Regions from separate parts of the Arthrobacter sp. JDC6 genome, predicted to be linked through region 1. Evidence: riboswitches for the same ligand, from Rfam matches in the RefSeq annotation. Region 1 holds a riboswitch; each other region holds the start of a gene.
The links. Region 1 has a riboswitch for cyclic di-AMP ahead of ACV095_RS16635 (C40 family peptidase). Riboswitches for the same ligand answer to the same signal wherever they lie in the genome.

Region 1 (5,592 bases):
TGCCGAAGTTGTCGCAGCGGAGCGCCCCCGCGACCTGCATCGTGACGCGCGCCGCCGCCGGGGTCCCTTCCGGCAGATGACGGAGTTTGCCGCCGCCAGCGGTATTGGCCAAAAAGCCGGCATTGCCCTTGCCGCCACAGGCCTGGTGCTGACGGTCACGGTGCCCGCCACGAGTCCCGTCATGGCCACGGATGCCGCCGGCAGTGCCCCCATGGCCGCGTCCGCCGTCAGCCCCCAGCCCCAGATCTCGGCCGATGTCGGAGCACAGATCGACTTCAGCCGGTCGGCCGTGGTGACCCAGGCCGACCCGGACGGGAAGCTGAAGCAACTCCTGAGCGCCCAGTCCGCCGGCTCCGTCACGCGTGCCGCTTCGGCCGGCACCCTGGCTGCACCCCTCGCCTCCCTCACCACCGCTTCCCCCTTCGGCTACCGGGTCAGTCCGATCACCGGAGGCTCCGGAGACTTCCACCGGGGCCAGGACTTCGTGGCGCAGTGCGGGACCTCGGTCCTGGCCGCCGCGACAGGTACCGTGACCTTTGCCGGCTGGCACCAGTTCGGTGGCGGAAACCGCGTGGTCATTGACCACGGCAACGGGCTGGAGACCACCTACAACCATCTCTCGTCCTTCAACGTCAAGGTGGGCCAGACCGTCTCCCGCGGGGACGTGGTGGCACTGAGCGGTACCACGGGCGCATCCACTGGCTGCCACCTCCACTTCGAGGTGCAGGTCAATGGCGAAGTTGTCGATCCCATGGGCTGGCTGTAGCCAAATGGTTGCCCGCTCTCACATGTCCGCGACGCGCCGTGACCTGAATGTGACATTGAAGCAAAACTGCTGTACCGTCTAACTCGCGTCAACTTTTCCGAAGTTGACGCTCTTGAGTGGATTGCCTAACTCTGCCACCGCTCAAGGTCCGTTCGCATTTCATCGTCTGGCAGGGGCGGGGGAACCAATTTTGGCCTTCATGTTCAGAAGGCCTTGGGGTTAAGTCACAAGCTTCCCAGGAAGCAGCGTGGCCGGGTGACTCCCATCCGAATCCGACAGCTCACCTCGCAGGCATTGGGAGAGGCTACCTTCGTGTCTTCACGCCATCATTCTGCGCGCCACCGTGCGCAAACGGTTCGCACCAACCCCCTGGACGCCATGTCCAAGGCCGTCAGTGCAAATGCCGGGACCGTAGGCCGCCAGGCTGCCGTTGTGGCAGCGGCTTCCGGCCTCATCCTGAGCATGGGCCTGCCCGCCACGGCAGCTGACACCACGGCCGGTGTCTCTGCCTCCACCGAGTCCGGCTCGTCCCAGGCAGCCCTCGCTGTCACGGCCGCACCCACGGCCACGGTGTCCTTCGAGCGTCCGGTCGTCAAGACCACCGCTGCTCCGAAGGTGGAAGCGGTGCGTACCCAGTCCACGGCCTCGGCGAACCGCGCCACCACTGCAGGCCAGGAGGCGTCTCCGGCCGCCAAGACGGCGGAGACCGTATCCGCTGCGGCAACCTCGGGCATCGCTGCCATCGCCTACACCGGCATCGGCCACTCCTACGTGTGGGGCGGCACCAGCCCGGTCACCGGCTGGGACTGCTCCGGGTTCGTGCAGTGGGTTTACGCCCAGGCCGGAATCAGCATCCCCCGCACCAATGCGTGGAGCATCATGACTCCCACCTCCACCCCGCAGCCGGGTGACCTGGTTGTCCAGAACGGTGGCGCGCACGTCGGCATCTACGTCGGCAACGGCATGATGATCAGCGCACTCAACCCCTCCCAGGGCACGCTGCTCCACTCGCCTGCAGCCACTGGCACCTCCTCGTACTACCACTACGGCAACTAGTTCTTGGGCTTAACGCTCCAAGGGCTATTTCTTTGCCCAAGGCTTTTTCGCTAGAAACCACATCCCCGTTCGGGACGCGCCGACGTACCCCCAAGATGCCGGCGCGTCCAACAACCTTCGCCTGCCTACAAGCGGTTTGAGGGAAAAACGAAAGAGAGAACTGATGACGACTCGTGCCACCGCACGGCATCGCGCCGAGGTCACCAAAACCAACTCGATCGCTGTTATTGCAAAGGCCGTCAGCGACAACGCAGGCGGCATGGGCCGCCAGGCTGCGGTTATCGCTGCCGCTTCCGGCCTGGTCCTGACCAGCGGCATCGCGGCCAACGCTGCCGACGCCAACGTCAAGCGTGATTCCGCTCCGGCGTCCGCACTGGAAGTTGAATCCGCAATCGACGCCCCGATTTCCGCGGCTTCCACCATCGCCATCAGCTACGAGAAGCCCGCTGTCACCACCACGCCGGCTCCCGTCGCCGAGCCTGAGCCCCAGGTCGAGGTGCAGGAAGCTGCTCCTGCCGCCGAGCCCGTTGCGGCTCCCAAGGTCACCGCCAAGGTTGCCACCGCTGCTGCTCCGGCCGCTCCCGCTGCCCAGGCTTCCGCCAGCGGCAAGGGCGCTGCAATCCTCTCGGCCGCCTACGCCCAGCTCGGCGTTATGCAGGACTGCACCATGCTGGTCACCAACTCGCTGGCCGCCGTCGGCATCCACTTCCATGACTGGCCCGCCGGCTACCTGTCCCTGGGCCGCACCGTGAGTGCAGCCGAAGCGCAGCCGGGCGACCTGATCTACTACGCTGACGGCGGCGCGGGCATGGCCCACATTGCTGTCTACGCCGGAAACGGCATGGCAGTCCACGGCGGCTACAACGGAAACCAGACTGTGGTCTTCAGCGCAAACGTGGGTTCCGGCCCCGTGTTCATCCGCGTCAACTAAGCATCCCAAGGCAGGCCTGAACGGCCGCAGGCCTGGCAATGCCCCCAAGGACCCCCGCCATCCCGGTGGGGGTCCTTCGCGCTTAATCGGCCCGCGCCGCCCGCGGCCGACCCTCCCGCGGTGTCCAGCCGTTGTCCTGCTCCAGAGTGGCGATTACCCGATTCTGCACTTCTTTGTTTACTCTTGTGATGTCGATCCATAGCCCGGACATGCCGAGGGCAGCCGGCCCTCGTGCCCCTGACGGGTGCGGCCGTGAAGAGGTAAGTGCATGCGCACTCTCGTTCTGAATGCTGGATATGAACCGCTGGCGGTTATTACTTTCCGCCGGGCGCTGGTGCTTGTGCTCACGGGCAAGGCAAGTGTGGTGGCCGAAGGTGACGACCCCGTGGTGGGCCCTACTGACATTCTGGGCCGCCCGTCCGTGATCCTCCTCAACCGCTACATCCGGCCCCGGTACAACCACTCCACGGCCGTCAGCCGCAGGGGCGTACTCCGGCGCGACGGGCATAAATGCGCCTACTGCGGGAAAGCGGCGCACACCATTGACCATGTTCACCCCAAGTCCCGGGGCGGGGCCGATTCGTGGGAGAACCTGGTGGCCGCCTGCCTGCGCTGCAACAACGTCAAGGGCGACCACACTCCAGCCGAGATGGGATGGACCCTGCGGTTCGTGCCCGAACCGCCGCACGGAACCATCTGGCAGATCAAGGAACTGGAGAAGCCCACGCCGGCCTGGGACCCCTTCCTGCTTCCGGAACGCGCTGCCTGACACCCCGCGCTGCCTGAGTTGCCGTGATGCTCCGGTGCGCCGGACGTTCTGACCCGCAGTGCGGCCCCTACGCTGCCGGTCGCTAGGCTGGGGGAGTGGAAGTGAACGGGCTTGCCTTTGATGCCGTGATCCTGGCCGGGGGGAGGTCATCGCGGCTGGGCGGCGTACCCAAGCAGTCGCTCGTCTTCCAAGGCCAATCCCTCCTCGAACGCGCTGTCGCTGCCGCCGCGGGGGCCCGGCATGTGGCAGTTGTGGGCGAGATGGCTTCCCTGCCAATCTGGCCTCCCAACCTGCTGAGCTGCAGGGAGCAGCCGCACTTCGCGGGCCCGGCGGCAGCCATAGCGGCCGGGCTGGATGCGCTGGCGGACATCGGCGAGGATGCGCCCTACCTCCTGGTGCTGGCCTGCGACATGCCGCTGGCATCCCAAGCGGTGGCAGCGCTTCAGGAAGCTTTGCAGATGTCCACGGCGGCGAACCCGGCAAATGTCATGGCTGCCGAAGGCAACCGCCCACAGCCACTGGTGGGTTTTTACCGCACGCCTGAGTTAACAAAGGCGTGCAGGGACCTCGCTGCCCGCGGGGCGCTGGTCAACGGCTCTGTCAGGTCGCTCCTTGCTAATCTGGACGTGCAGCTTGTCACAGTCCCTGCCGGGTCCACCTCCGATGTGGATACCTGGGATGACGCTGCCGCGCTGGGGATTGCCGCCGGGAACCAGAGTGAACGCCAGGACCGGCAGACGGGCGGAGCAAACGTGGGAGGCAATTCGTGAAGAGCCAGGACGAAACACTGGAAGAGTGGTGCAGGGCACTTCTCCAGGCGTACAACCTTGAGGACGTCCAGGTGGACGTCAACGCGGTGTTGGCGCTTGCGGGCGTCGCCGCCCATGCTGTGGTCCGGCCAGCCGCTCCGCTCACCACTTTCATCGCCGGGTTCGCTGCGGGCCTGGCTGCGGCTCCCGGCAGGGAGATGGACGCTGAATCAATGGATGCGGCCCTGGCCGTTGCCCGCACACTGGCAAAGGACTACGAGGCCGAGGCTGCCGCCGGGACTCCCGGCGAATGACCGCGGAACCCCAAAGCGATCCGGAAGCGCCACCTGGCAGCGAAGCGGAAGGGCCGGCCGGCATAGCTGGACGCGGACCCACTGAACCCGGACCCACTGAACCCGGAACCACTGACTCCGGCGCAGTCCAAGCCGGGACGGCGGAAGCAGGGCATGCGGGCCAGCACCATGCCGCCCACACGTGGGAAGAGGCCCGGCAGACGGCGTTCGACGCCGGAACCCCCATTCCTCCCGGACCAGTGGCACTGCGAATCGCGTTGGGCCGCAAACTGGACCAGGACATCGTGGCCCTCCAGGACATGCCCCACTATGCGTCCTCGGCCATGGACGGCTGGGTGGTCAACGGAAGCGGCCCCTGGATCCCGGTGGAACCCGGCACCCGGCTGGCACCGCACCAGGCCAGCCCCATCGCCACCGGCGGCCTGATCCCCGCAGGCGGCAAGGCAGTGCTTCGCACCGAGAGCGCAGTCCTTGGCCAGGACGATGAAGGACTCCCACTCCTGATGACCGGGGGCAAGGCCCGCCCGGGCGAGCCCCGCGCGGGAGAGCACATCAGGAAAGCCGGGGAGGAAGCCCTGGAAGGGGACATCCTGGTCAAGGCGGGGGTGGAGCTCAATCCCGCCCACCTGGCACTTGCCGCGCTGGCAGGCTACGACGATGTGCAGGTCCAGGGAAAGCCCGTGGTGCGCCTGGTCCTGACCGGGTCCGAAGTGGTGGAACACGGCACGCCGGCCCCGGGCCAGGTGCGCGACACCTTCGGCCCGCAGCTGCCGGATGTCGTCGCCATGCTGGGCGGCATACCCGGCGGGCAGCAGCGGATCGGCGACTCCTATGACGAATGGCTTGCGGCGCTCGAGGACGTGCTGCCGGAGGTGCCGGACGCGCCGGACCTGCCGGCCGACGTCGTCATTACTACCGGTGGCACCGGGCGCTCGGGAACGGACCACCTCCGCAGGGCAGTGGCCGAACTCGGCGGCCGGCTCATCATCGATGGCGTGGCCATGCGG
Region 2 (5,592 bases), 1.6 Mb from region 1:
GAAAGTCAGTTCCTTCATGAGGGCAGCGGCCGCCGCCTGAAGATGGGCGTCCGGGTCCCCGCTCCACCGTTCCACCACACCGCGGGCCCGCTGCCGTTCACGCTCCCCCAGCCCTGCCAGCAGCGGCATCAGGACATCGGAGAGCAGGGGCGCGGTCAGATCCGCTGTGTGGGCGGAGCGGAGGAAGCCTTCCAGCCGGGTCAGGTCCGAATGCTGCAGGAGCCGCACCCGTGACTGCAGCAGCACCACGGCGGCAAGGCGGCGCTCGAAAACCGGGCGGGAGCCGGGCCCCGGCTGTCCCCAGAGGGCAGAGGCCAGCATCACGCTTGCGTCGTGGTCCAGGTCCTTGAATTTGCGCAGGGCGTCGCGCACAGTTCCACGGACGGCGCCCACGGAGGAACCATACGAGGCCAGCACACCGCCCAGGCGGTGTGCGACGTCGTCCGCGCGGTACCAGGCGCCCTCATTCTGGAGGGTACGGTCAACAAATTCCGCCGCAGCGGACACCACGTCCGCCGTGCCGGTCACCGCGCGCGCCCCGCGGAGGCGTGGTGGATGCAGAACGGGGTCCAGGGCCGGGCTTCCAGCCTGCCCTCGGCGATGGGTTCCCCGCACACCGCACAGATGCCATAGGTCCCCGCGGCCAGCCGGGCCAGGGCAGCTTCAATCTGGTCCAGCCCCGCCGAGCTTTGTTTCAGCAGCGCCGATGCCTGTGACAGCTCGAAGGCGATCGTGGCGCCCTCCGGATCGTGTTCGTCGTCGACGTTGGAGTCCTGGCGGGCCGAATTCGCAGCGTCGATGTCCGCCCGCAGCGCCGGCAGCAGCGCCATCCGCCGCGTCCGCTCATCTTCGAGCAGTGCACGGAACCGTTCGAAATCTGGCATGGGGAAAGCCTAGCGCGTCAGTCAGTACCAGTTCAGGGATACGGAATGGTTCCATGCCCCGCAGGGCGACCCGTAGCGGTCACGGATGTAGCCCAGGCCCCATTCGATCTGCGTCCGGTAGCTGGTCAGCCAGTCGCTCCCGGCGCTGGCATACTTGCCGGGCGGCAGTGCCTGGGCAATTCCGTAGGCCCCGGACCACGCGTTGGTGGCGGTGGTCAGCCAGTTGGATTCCTTGGTCCACAACTGGGCCAGGCACAGGAACTGGTCCTGGCCCCAGCCGAAAGCGGCAAGGCGTCCGGACGCGTAGCTTTTCGCCCCTGCCGGATCGTTGACCGCTCCACCGGGAATGGAAGGCACGACGACGGCGGGCGGGCTGGGAAGGGCCGGCTCGGCTGGCGGCGCCTCCGGAACGGAAGGGACAGGGTTGGCCGGCGGAGGGTTGGCCGGCGGAGGGTTGGCCGGGACAGGATTGGCAGGGGCTGGATTCACCGGGACAGGATTGCCGCCCACGGCGGCTGGGGCGGCTGGTGCGGGCGGCCTGGGCTGCTGGGCGGCCGCCGCGGCGGCCCTGGCGGCCGCTTCGGCCTGGCGGCGGGCCTGCTCCTCCGCTGCGGCGCGCTTGGCCGCCTGGGCCGCCTCGTAGGCAGCCAGCGCAGCCTGGCCTTGGCGGTACTCCCCCTCAAGCGCCGCCGTCGTCCCTTTCAGGGCGGCAAGCTGGGCCGTTAGCTCGCCGCCGTGCCGCTGCTCCTCGGCCACCTGCCGTGCCAGTGCGTCCCTGGCGGAACTGGCTGCCCCGGCTTTTGCCTTTGCCTCCCCGGACAGGCGCTCCCGTTCGCTCCTGGCAACCTTTTCCTGCTCCACCAGGGCAGCGGATACCTTTCCGGCCGCCGCCGCCTTGACCACCAACGCGGCCGTCTTGTCCCCCACGAGCTTGACGAGGTTGAGGCCCTGGACGCTGTTGGTCCCCAGGGCGTCCAGCGCCACGAAGAACCCGGCGTTGGTCCCGCCTGTCTTGTACGACTGCACGGCCAGGGCGCCGAGGTCCTTCCGGTACCGGGCCACTTCGTCGTTTGCGCGGGCGGCCCGTGCGGACAGGGTTTCCAGGCGTGATGTGGCTGACTGGAGCTCTGCATCCGCGGCAGCGTATTCGGCGGCCGACCGTACGGCTGCGTCCCCGGCTGCCTCCGACTGCGCCTGCAGGCCGGTCAAGAGCCCGTCGATGGTGGCAATTTCTGCAGCTTTTGCCGCTTCGGACGACTGCGCCTGCTGCACATCCGACCAGGAGGGATATCCGCCGGGCGGCGGCTCCTCCGCTGCGGCCGGCAGCACGGTGGCGGCGGCCAGGGCGATGGCCAGCACGCCACCGAGGAGCGGGATCCCTCGGCTGGTCACGAACAGGGGCATAGTCCCGAAGCTTACCGTCCGGCGCGGCCCCCGAGGGCGCGTCCGTGGCCACATTGTTACCGTTTGCAGCGATAAAGACCCTGCCTGCATCGGTCGAGGTCACCGCCCGAAATGCGAAGTACATCAAGACGTTTGCGCAATTGAGAGGGGAGCCTCGTATGTTATCCAAATGTGACAATCGGGGGCAGCGCGGGTTATGGTCGTTTGGTGTCCCTCTCAGACGGGACATTCCCGTCAGCATGCCGAGCCCTGCCGCTGATCATGGGATTCAACCGCTTTCCGTTTGGCAGGGACGGGGGAACCAAGTTTCTACGGCCACATGTGGCCTTGGGGTTAAGTCGTTAGCGCCTCCGCCCGCGGAGCCAGCTACCGGCCGGGTATCTCCAGCCCGAACCCGACAGCTCACCCCGCAGGCATGGGAGAGGCGATCAACTGTGTCAAAAATTTCCACCACTGCCCGTCACCGCGCGACTCCGGCCCGCTCCATTGCGCTCGAGGGCCTCGCCGTAACCGCCAAGTCCCAGGCCCGTTCGCTGGGCCGTCCGGCGCTTGCCGTTGCTGCAGCGTCCGGTATTGCCTTTGGCGTCGGAGCCCCGGCCCATGCAGGTGTCACCGGCCCGGACACCACTGAGAACACCAGCGTCCAGGCATACTCCGCACCTGCCCCGGCAGCAGCACCCGTCGCAGCAGCAGGAACCGTCCACACGGTGGTGTCCGGCGACACCATCGGGGCCATCGCGGCCGCCCATGGCGTCAGCCTCAACGACGTCCTGGCCGCCAACGGACTGGGACTGTCCTCCATCATCTACCCCGGTGACCAGATCCAGATCCCCGGCGCTGGCCACACCGCAGCCCCGGCGCCGGCAGCAGCTCCCGTCCAGACGGCAGCCACAACCGCACCGGCAAACACCGGCATGAACATGTCCTACGCCTCAGCCGCCCCGGCGGCGTCCACCGGCACCGGGACCGGCGCTGCCATCCTGGCATCCGCTTACAGCCAGGTCGGCGTGAACCAGGACTGCACCGCAATGGTTGAGAAGGCCCTGCGCTCCGTCGGCAAGTCCGTCGGCGACCTGGCCCCCACGCAGTTCTTCCAGTACGGAACCGTTGTCGGCGCTCCCGCCCCCGGCGACCTGATCATCACCTCCGGCCACGTGGGCGTGTACGCCGGCAACGGCCAGGTTGTGAGCGGCGGCGTCAACGGCTACAGCACCGAGGTCCACTCCATCAGCTGGCTCGGCGGCTACTCCGCAGTCCGCGTAGCCTAGCCTTCGCAACGCTTTGGCAGCAGCAGGCTGGTACTAAACAGCAAAGCTGTTCTTAGACAGGAGGGCGGCAGCCGGGTATTCCCGGCTGCCGCCCTCCTGTCATTTCCGCACCGTACCGCTGAACAGTCACGTCCCGCAGAAGGTCATGTAGGTGCCGAAATCCTCAGGGGCACCTTCGGCGTAGCGTTCCAGGCCCGGCCGCTCGGCGAAGGGGCTGCCGACGGCCTCGAGCAACTGCTGCAGGGGAGCCAGGTTTCCGTCAGTGGCGGCGGACAGCGCCTCTTCCACGAGGTGGTTCCGCGGAATATAGGCAGGGTTCACGCTGTCCATCAGTTCCGCGTCGGGCCCCAGGGCCTGCCACCGCTCCGCCCAGGCGTCGAACGCTTCAAGGTCCAGGACCATGCCGCGCACGGGACGGAGGTCCCCCCGCGCGGCCTTGCCCAGGTTCCGGAAGAACAAGGTGTAGTCCACCGGCCCGTCCTTCAGGATGGCAATGGCACCGTCCACCAGGGCGGAGGCGGCGTCGCTGTCCGCATCCCCCGACAGGCCCAGCTTGGCCTTCATGCCGCCGGACCACGCCTGGCTGTACTGTCCGCGGAATCCGCCAAGTACCTCCACCGCGGGGGCAACCGCCTTTTCCTGGTCCCCGTCGATCAGCGGCAGCATTGCCTCCGCCAGCCGTGCAAGGTTCCATTCGGCCAGCACCGGCTGGTTGGCGTAGGCGTAGCGTCCGCTGACGTCGATGGAACTGTAGACAGCGGCGGGATTGAACACATCCATGAACGCGCACGGGCCGTAGTCGATGGTTTCCCCTGAGATGGTCATATTGTCCGTATTCATGACCCCGTGCACGAACCCCACCAGCATCCACCGGGCCACCAGGTCCGCCTGGGCGGAGACCACCGAGGCGAACAACTCCAGGTAGGGGTTTGGGGCGCCGGCAGCGTGCGGGTAGTGCCTGCCGATGGCGAAATCCGCCAGCCGCTTCAGCAGCTCGAAGTTTTCCGTGGCCCGCGCGTACTGGAAGCTGCCGACGCGCAGGTGGCTGCCGGCAACCCGCGCCAGGACCGCACCGGGCAGCATGCCGTCACGCCTGACCTGCCGGCCAGTTGCCACGACGGCGAGCGAGCGGGTGGTGGGAATGTGCAGGGCATGCATGGCTTCACTTACCACGTACTCACGGAGCATGGGCCCGACGACGGCACGTCCGTCCCCGGCGCGGGCAAACGGCGTGCGCCCCGAGCCTTTGAGATGGAGGTCCAGGAGGCGGCCGCCTTTGTCCGTGACCTCACCAAGCAGCAGGGCGCGTCCGTCGCCAAGCAGCGGAGAGTAGCCGCCGAACTGGTGGCCCGCGTAGGCCTGCGCCACCGGGGTGGCGCCCGCCGGAACGTGGTTGCCCACCAGGAGCCGCACCCCTTCGGGACTGCGAAGGTACCCTGGGTCCAGGCCCAGGTCGCGTGCGAGCCTGTCGTTCAGGACCAGGAGCTCGGGGCTGGGGGCTTCCTCGGCCTGCCAGGGAACGGCGAGTTCCGACAGTTCCCGGGCGAAACGGCCGTCAAAAGTGACCGTGGATTCAGCTGCTGCCGTCATGGCTTAACCCTATCGCCGTAGTTCCGCCCGCTGCTTCCCGTGCCGGTTGCCGGCGGCGGGGAACGGCAATGTGCTGCAGGTCCTCAGCGGCAATGACCGTGGTTCCCGGAGCCTGCGCCCGTGCCTGCTCCGCGAGGTGCGGGACGCCGTCGCCATAGCGTGCGGAGAAGTGGGTGAGCACCAGCATCCGGGACTTCCCGGACGCCGCAAGTTCCCCTGCCTGCCCGGCGGTCAGGTGCAGGTATTGCCGGGCCAGGCCGCGTCGTCGTCACTGAACGTGGACTCGGCCACCAGCAGGTCCGTGCCTGCTGCCAGTTCTTCGGCACCGTGGCACGGTGCGGTATCCATGATGAAAGCGAAGCGCTGGCCCGGCCTGGGAATACTGACCTCTTCCAGCCTGGCCGCTCCGAGGACCCCTTCGCGCTGCAGCAGGCCCACGTCGGGCC
Region 3 (5,592 bases), 150 kb from region 1:
CATGCGGACGCCGTCCCCCCTTACGAGGATTCGCCATCCTTCCCCAGCGGACACACCCTGAACACCACCGTGGTGATCAGTCTGGTGATCTACCTCATCTGCCTTCAGTTCCACACCATGCGGGTTCGGGTTACCGCCATCACCGCCGGCTCGATCTTCATCATCGCCATGGGCCTGAGCCGGGTCTTCCTGGGCCACCACTGGCTCACGGACGTTATGGCCGGCTGGATCCTGGGCCTGGCCTGGGTGGCAATCGTTATCCTGGCCCACCGGCTGTTCCACCTGGTCCGAAGGCGCGAGCACGCAGGGGCAGCGCCGTCGTTCGACCGTCCCATCGTCCGGGACGTGGTGGCCGAGGAACTGCACGACGGCGAACACTCCGGACGCGGGAAGGGCAGCGCCGAGTGATAGTTTTGGGGGATGCGCACTCTCGTTGTTGACCACCCCCTGGTCGCCCACAAGCTCACTGTCCTGAGGGACAAGAACACGCCGTCGCCGGTCTTCCGCCAGCTGACGGAAGAGCTGGTGACCCTGCTGGCCTACGAAGCCACTCGGGAGGTCCGCACCGAGCCCGTCACCATCGAGACGCCCGTCAGCACCACCGTCGGCACCGCCTTCACCAAGCCCACCCCGCTGGTGGTTCCCATCCTGCGCGCCGGCCTGGGAATGCTGGAAGGCATGACCAAGCTGGTTCCCACCGCTGAAGTGGGTTTCCTGGGCATGGCCCGGGACGAGGAGACGCTGGACATCATCACCTACGCGGAGCGCCTGCCGGAGGACCTCACCGGCCGCCAGGTTTTCGTCCTGGACCCCATGCTGGCCACGGGCGGAACCCTGCGCGAAGCCATCAAGTTCCTGTTCAAGCGCGGCGCTTCCGACGTCACCTGCATCTGCCTGCTGGCCGCCCCCGAGGGCCTGGCGCGGCTGGAGGAGGAACTGTCAGGGGCCAACGTGCACATCGTCCTGGCCTCCATCGACGAGAAGCTCAACGAGAAGTCCTACATTGTCCCCGGGCTGGGCGACGCCGGCGACCGCCTCTACGGCATCGCCGGGTAGCACTTCGGCCCTGTTTGAACGGGCTCTTTCCCAACGGGTGTCCCGCCGCTAGCCTGTGCGGATGGACTGGAAACTCGAGCTTGTCTTTGTCCCCGTATCCGACGTTGACCGTGCCAAGGACTTCTACGTCAACAAAGTGGGCTTTAACGCCGACTACGACGAGCGGCCGTCGGACTCCATCCGCTTTGTGCAGTTGACGCCGCCGGGCTCGGCCTGCTCCATCTGCATCGGCGAAGGACTCGTCGACGCCCCGCCCGGCACGGGCTCCAACCTGCAGATGGTGGTCGACGACATCAATGCGGCGCATGACCAGCTCAAGAGCAACGGCGTGGATGTCAGCGATGTGGACGTCCAGGACTGGGGCCACTTCGTGTACTTCGCCGATCCGGACGGAAACAAGTGGGCTGTCCAGTACATCCCGTGGCGGAACGCCGGGCAGGGCGCTGGCGGGAACACCGGACAGGGCGCCGGACCGGGCGCTGGTTAACCAAAGCGGCGGGCCGCATCATGATGATGCGGCCCGCCGCTTTGGTGCAGTTCCCCCGGCATCGCTGCCGCCGGGGGGGGGAGGAGTGCCTAGTACCAGTTGTGGGCCAGGTGGAAGTTCAGGGCACCACAGGGCGACTGGTAGCTCTTCTTGATGTAGTCCAGGCCCCAATTGATCTGCGTGCGGTAGTTGGTGAGGTAGTCCGCGCCGGCGCTTGCCATCTTCTCAGCGGGCAGGGACTGGACGATGCCGTATGCCCCGCTGCTGGAATTGGTGGCCGTGGTGGTCCAGTCGGACTCCTTGGTCCACAGCGTCTGCAGGCACTGCATCTGGTCCGGTCCCCAGCCAAACGCCCCCAGCTGGCTGGCGGCGTACGCCTGGGCGCCTGCAGGATCGTTAACCGCGACGGCGCGAGCCGGCTCAGGTGCGGGGGCGGGCTCAGGCGCCGGGGCCGGGGCAGGCGCTGCGGGTGCTGCCGGTGCCGCTGCGGGGGCCGGTTCCGCTGCCTGCGGTGCCACGCTGATGGCAGCGGGCGCGGGGCTTGCTGCCGGGTTGGAGCGGATATCGCTCTTCTCGATGCTCATTTGAGCGTCGGACGCTGACGTGGAAGGGTTGGACGCGGTGGATGACACCGGAGTCATGCTGCTGGTGGCCTGTCCTGCCGCGCCTACCCCCACCAGCACCGCGCACGATGCTGCAAGGACGGCGGCGCGCTGGCCCAGGGTGGTCTTCTTGGCCTGCTGCGCGGCCCTGTGTTTAGCCTTGGCCTGCAGCAGGCGTGCTTCTGCCGTGTTTTTGGACATGATTGATCGCCTCTCACACCTGCGGAGTTAGCTGTCGGGTTCGGATGAGGGCATCCGGCCGTACGGAAAGATCACGTACTGGCTTAACCCCAAGGGCATTCAATGCCCGGGACGGTGGGTCCCCCGCCTCTGCCGTAGCTCAATCGGAATCCGGGGAAGCGGCAGAGCTTGGCGTCGACCCGGGATATGCGGCCCGAACGGGGGCCGCACCCAATCGACGCTACAGGAAGTGCACGCGAAAGTCACATTTAGGTAACGGAAGTCACGATCCTCAGCGCGTTGATTTGCCGGATTCCCCGTTCGTAACCTCGGTCCCATTGGGGTATGGCCGCCCCATTTCATGAGCGCAGCGCGCCGACCGTTACAGTTCCCGTTACCCAGCCAACAGGTAGACGGTGGTGCCGCCAATGCTCTGCGCCGTGAAGTTGTTCGCCACCCACTGGGCGATCTGGGCGGCAGCGTCCGAACCGGTACTGGCCCGGATGGTTCCGCCTGTGATGAAGTAGTGGATCTTTCCCTGGGACACCAGATCCTGGAACTCCGCCAAGGTAGGGGCGGGATCTGTGCCGTTGAACCCACCCACCGCCATGACCGGCAGTTCCGTTGCCAACTGGTAACCGGCAGCGTTGTTCGACCCCACCACTGCCGCTGCCCAGGTGTAGCCCGAGGCGCCATTCCTGAGTGCTGCCACGAGTTCCGCGGACGGCGTGGGGGCGCCCAAGAGGCCTCCCACGGCCCCGCCTCCGCGACCACCGGCAGCAGCGGTTCCGCCGGGAAGTGTTCCCCCGGGCGCGCCCTGCTGGCGGGCCGTGTTTCCCTGGGTTGTTGGCTGCCTGGTGCTGCCTGTCCCGCTCCGGCCAGGGCCCGTCCCGCGAGGGCCGAAGCCCGACGAGGGCCCGGCACTGACGATCGCCCCGCTGTGCGTTGTCGACGCCGTGGAAAGGGAGTACGCCAGCGGCCCGGTGAGCGACGCCGCAATGGCGAGCGCCGCCGTCGTCCGCTGCACGGCACGCCAGCGCAGGAACCTGCCGAACGCCACGCCCGCTGCGGCCGCCAAGCCTCCGGAAAGGACCAGCCAACGCAGCCACGCGCCGTAGGCGGACGTGGTGCCCAGCAGCTGGAAGGCCATCAGGGCGGCCGCGGCCACCGCTGCGGCCAGCAGGAGTGCGGCGGGTGGCTGCTGCCGGTGCTGCCACAGGAGGACCGTGCCCAGCCCCGCAAGCCCGGCGATCCCCGGCGCCAGCGCCACGGCGTAGTAAGGGTGGATGATGCCGGCCATGAAGCTGAAGACCAGGCCCGTCACCAGCACCCACGAGCCCCAGATGATGACGGCGGCGCGGACCGCATCCGTCCGCGGGGCCCGCCGGCCCAACCACAGCAGGCCCGCCGCAAGGATCAGGGCGGACGGCAGCAGCCACGCGATCTGGCCGCCGAACTCGCTGTTGAACATCCGGAGCAGCCCGGGATCTCCCCAGCCGTTGCCGCCGCCCACACTGCCGGTCTCGTCGCCCGTCAGCCGGCCCAGCCCGTTGTAACCCAGCGTGAGCTCCAGGATGGAGTCGTTTTGCGATCCGCCGATGTAGGGACGCAGGCCGGCCGGCGTCAGCTCCACCGCCAGGAGCCACCACCCGGCGGAGGCCACCATGGCCGCTCCCGCCGCGGCCAGCCGGAGCAGGCGCCGCGGGAGCCTGTGCGGGCCTGCCAGCGCGTAGGCGATGGCGAATCCCGGAACCACCAGCAGGACCTGCAGCTGCTTGGCCAGGAAGCCGAAGCCCAGGAACACTCCGGCCAGCAGGAGCCAGCGCAACCGGTCCTCCTGGACTGCACGGAGGACCGCGTAGGCGGCTGCCGTCATGAGCAGCACCAGCAGGGCGTCCGGGTTGTTGAAGCGGAACATCAGCGTGGCAACGGGGGTGAGGGCCAGGACGGCTGCGGCGATCAGTCCTGTGCGGTGCGCCAGCCGTGGATCGGCCGTGGCAGGCGCCGCGGCCCGCCGTACGGCCAGGTAGAGCAGCCAGGCGGTGCCGACGCCCATCAGCGCCTGGGGGACCAGGATGCTCCAGGAACTGAGGCCGAAGATCCGGACGGACAACCCCATGACCCACAACGACGCCGGCGGCTTGTCCACCGTGATGGCGTTGGCGGCGTCGGAGGAGCCGAAAAACCAGGCCGCCCAGTCCTGCGATCCGGCCTGGGCCGCGGCGGAATAGAACGCGTTGGCCCAGCCGGATGCTCCAAGGTTCCACAAGTACAGCACGGCGGTCCCGGCCAGCACCGCTGCCAGTTCCAGCCGCCGCCGGAGCGCCCGCGGGTCCGGCCGGAAGCGGGCCGGGACAGGATGATGCGCGGCGGCAGGAGCGCCGGCAGGGTGTCCGGTGTGGACCGACGCAGTGTGGACGGACGCTGGGTAATGGCTGGCCATTGAGTCCTACTTGGTGAGTTGGTACACGGTGGAGTTGCCTACGGTCTGGGCCTGGAAGTTGGCCTGGACCCAGGCGGCCACCTCTGAATTGCCGCGGCCACCCATGCCGCCGCCTCCCATGCCACCGCCTTGGATGAAGTAGCCGATCTCGCCCTTGGCCACCATGTCCTGGAACTGGGCGAGCGTGGGGTAGGGGTCCCCGCCGTTCCAACCGCCCAGGGCAATGACGTTGGTGTTCGTGGCGAGTTCCAGGCTGGCTGCCTGGCTGGCGCCGGAGACGATCGCGGACCACTTCGTGGTGGTGGCCTTCAGGAGTGCCGCCACCGCCGCATCTGCGGATCCTTCGCCCGGGCCGCCGGCGCCCCCGGCGCCCTCGGCACCCCCGGCACCTCCGGGGCCGGCTGCGCCGTCGATGCCGCCGAAGGGATCGAGTCCACCCGCGCCGTTGGCAGCGTCAGTGGCGGCCTCCCTGCCGTCAGCCCGTGCGCCGCCGAATCCAGCGGCACGGTTGCCGAAGCCACCCGCGGACGAACCCGCCGGGCCCGACGTCGGAATGGAACCGGAGTGGGCGGAAGCAGCGGTGGCGAGGGTCCACCCCGCTGTCCCAAGACCGCCGGCCAGGAGGGATACGACGACGACGGCGGCCGCACCGGCCCGGCGGAACCGTCCGGAGGCGCCCAGTTTCGAGGTGCCCGGTTTTGAGGTGCCCAGTGCGTCGAGGCGGAGGAGGATTGCGGCGGCGGCGAGGACGCCGAGCACGATGATGGCGACCCGCAGCCAGGGGAGCCACGACGTGTCGCGGCCCAGCAGGACTGCCGACCACA

Region 2: linked by a shared signal. The riboswitch ahead of ACV095_RS09270 (C40 family peptidase) and the one ahead of ACV095_RS16635 (C40 family peptidase) in region 1 are both predicted to bind cyclic di-AMP.
Region 3: linked by a shared signal. The riboswitch ahead of ACV095_RS17280 (aggregation-promoting factor C-terminal-like domain-containing protein) and the one ahead of ACV095_RS16635 (C40 family peptidase) in region 1 are both predicted to bind cyclic di-AMP.

Annotation. Positions count from the first base shown of each region.
Region 1 covers NZ_CM151278.1:3,590,777-3,596,368, reverse strand. Annotated here, with positions in the region: gene ACV095_RS16640 (M23 family metallopeptidase) at 1-766, shown strand, start outside; cyclic di-AMP (ydaO/yuaA leader) riboswitch at 895-1,074, shown strand; gene ACV095_RS16635 (C40 family peptidase) at 1,145-1,822, shown strand; gene ACV095_RS16630 (NlpC/P60 family protein) at 1,986-2,753, shown strand; gene ACV095_RS16625 (HNH endonuclease) at 3,022-3,522, shown strand; gene mobA (molybdenum cofactor guanylyltransferase) at 3,618-4,292, shown strand; gene ACV095_RS16615 (DUF6457 domain-containing protein) at 4,289-4,585, shown strand; gene ACV095_RS16610 (molybdopterin molybdotransferase MoeA) at 4,582-5,592, shown strand, end outside.
Region 2 covers NZ_CM151278.1:1,975,983-1,981,574, reverse strand. Annotated here, with positions in the region: gene ACV095_RS09285 (DNA alkylation repair protein) at 1-528, opposite strand, end outside; gene ACV095_RS09280 (TraR/DksA family transcriptional regulator) at 525-884, opposite strand; gene ACV095_RS09275 (aggregation-promoting factor C-terminal-like domain-containing protein) at 906-2,288, opposite strand; cyclic di-AMP (ydaO/yuaA leader) riboswitch at 2,549-2,719, shown strand; gene ACV095_RS09270 (C40 family peptidase) at 2,723-3,556, shown strand; gene ACV095_RS09265 (protein adenylyltransferase SelO) at 3,683-5,146, opposite strand; partial or broken gene ACV095_RS09260 (ribonuclease Z) at 5,130-5,592, opposite strand, start outside.
Region 3 covers NZ_CM151278.1:3,745,623-3,751,214, reverse strand. Annotated here, with positions in the region: gene ACV095_RS17295 (phosphatase PAP2 family protein) at 1-408, shown strand, start outside; gene upp (uracil phosphoribosyltransferase) at 421-1,056, shown strand; gene ACV095_RS17285 (VOC family protein) at 1,118-1,543, shown strand; gene ACV095_RS17280 (aggregation-promoting factor C-terminal-like domain-containing protein) at 1,633-2,346, opposite strand; cyclic di-AMP (ydaO/yuaA leader) riboswitch at 2,352-2,512, opposite strand; gene ACV095_RS17275 (ArnT family glycosyltransferase) at 2,720-4,768, opposite strand; gene ACV095_RS17270 (ArnT family glycosyltransferase) at 4,775-5,592, opposite strand, start outside.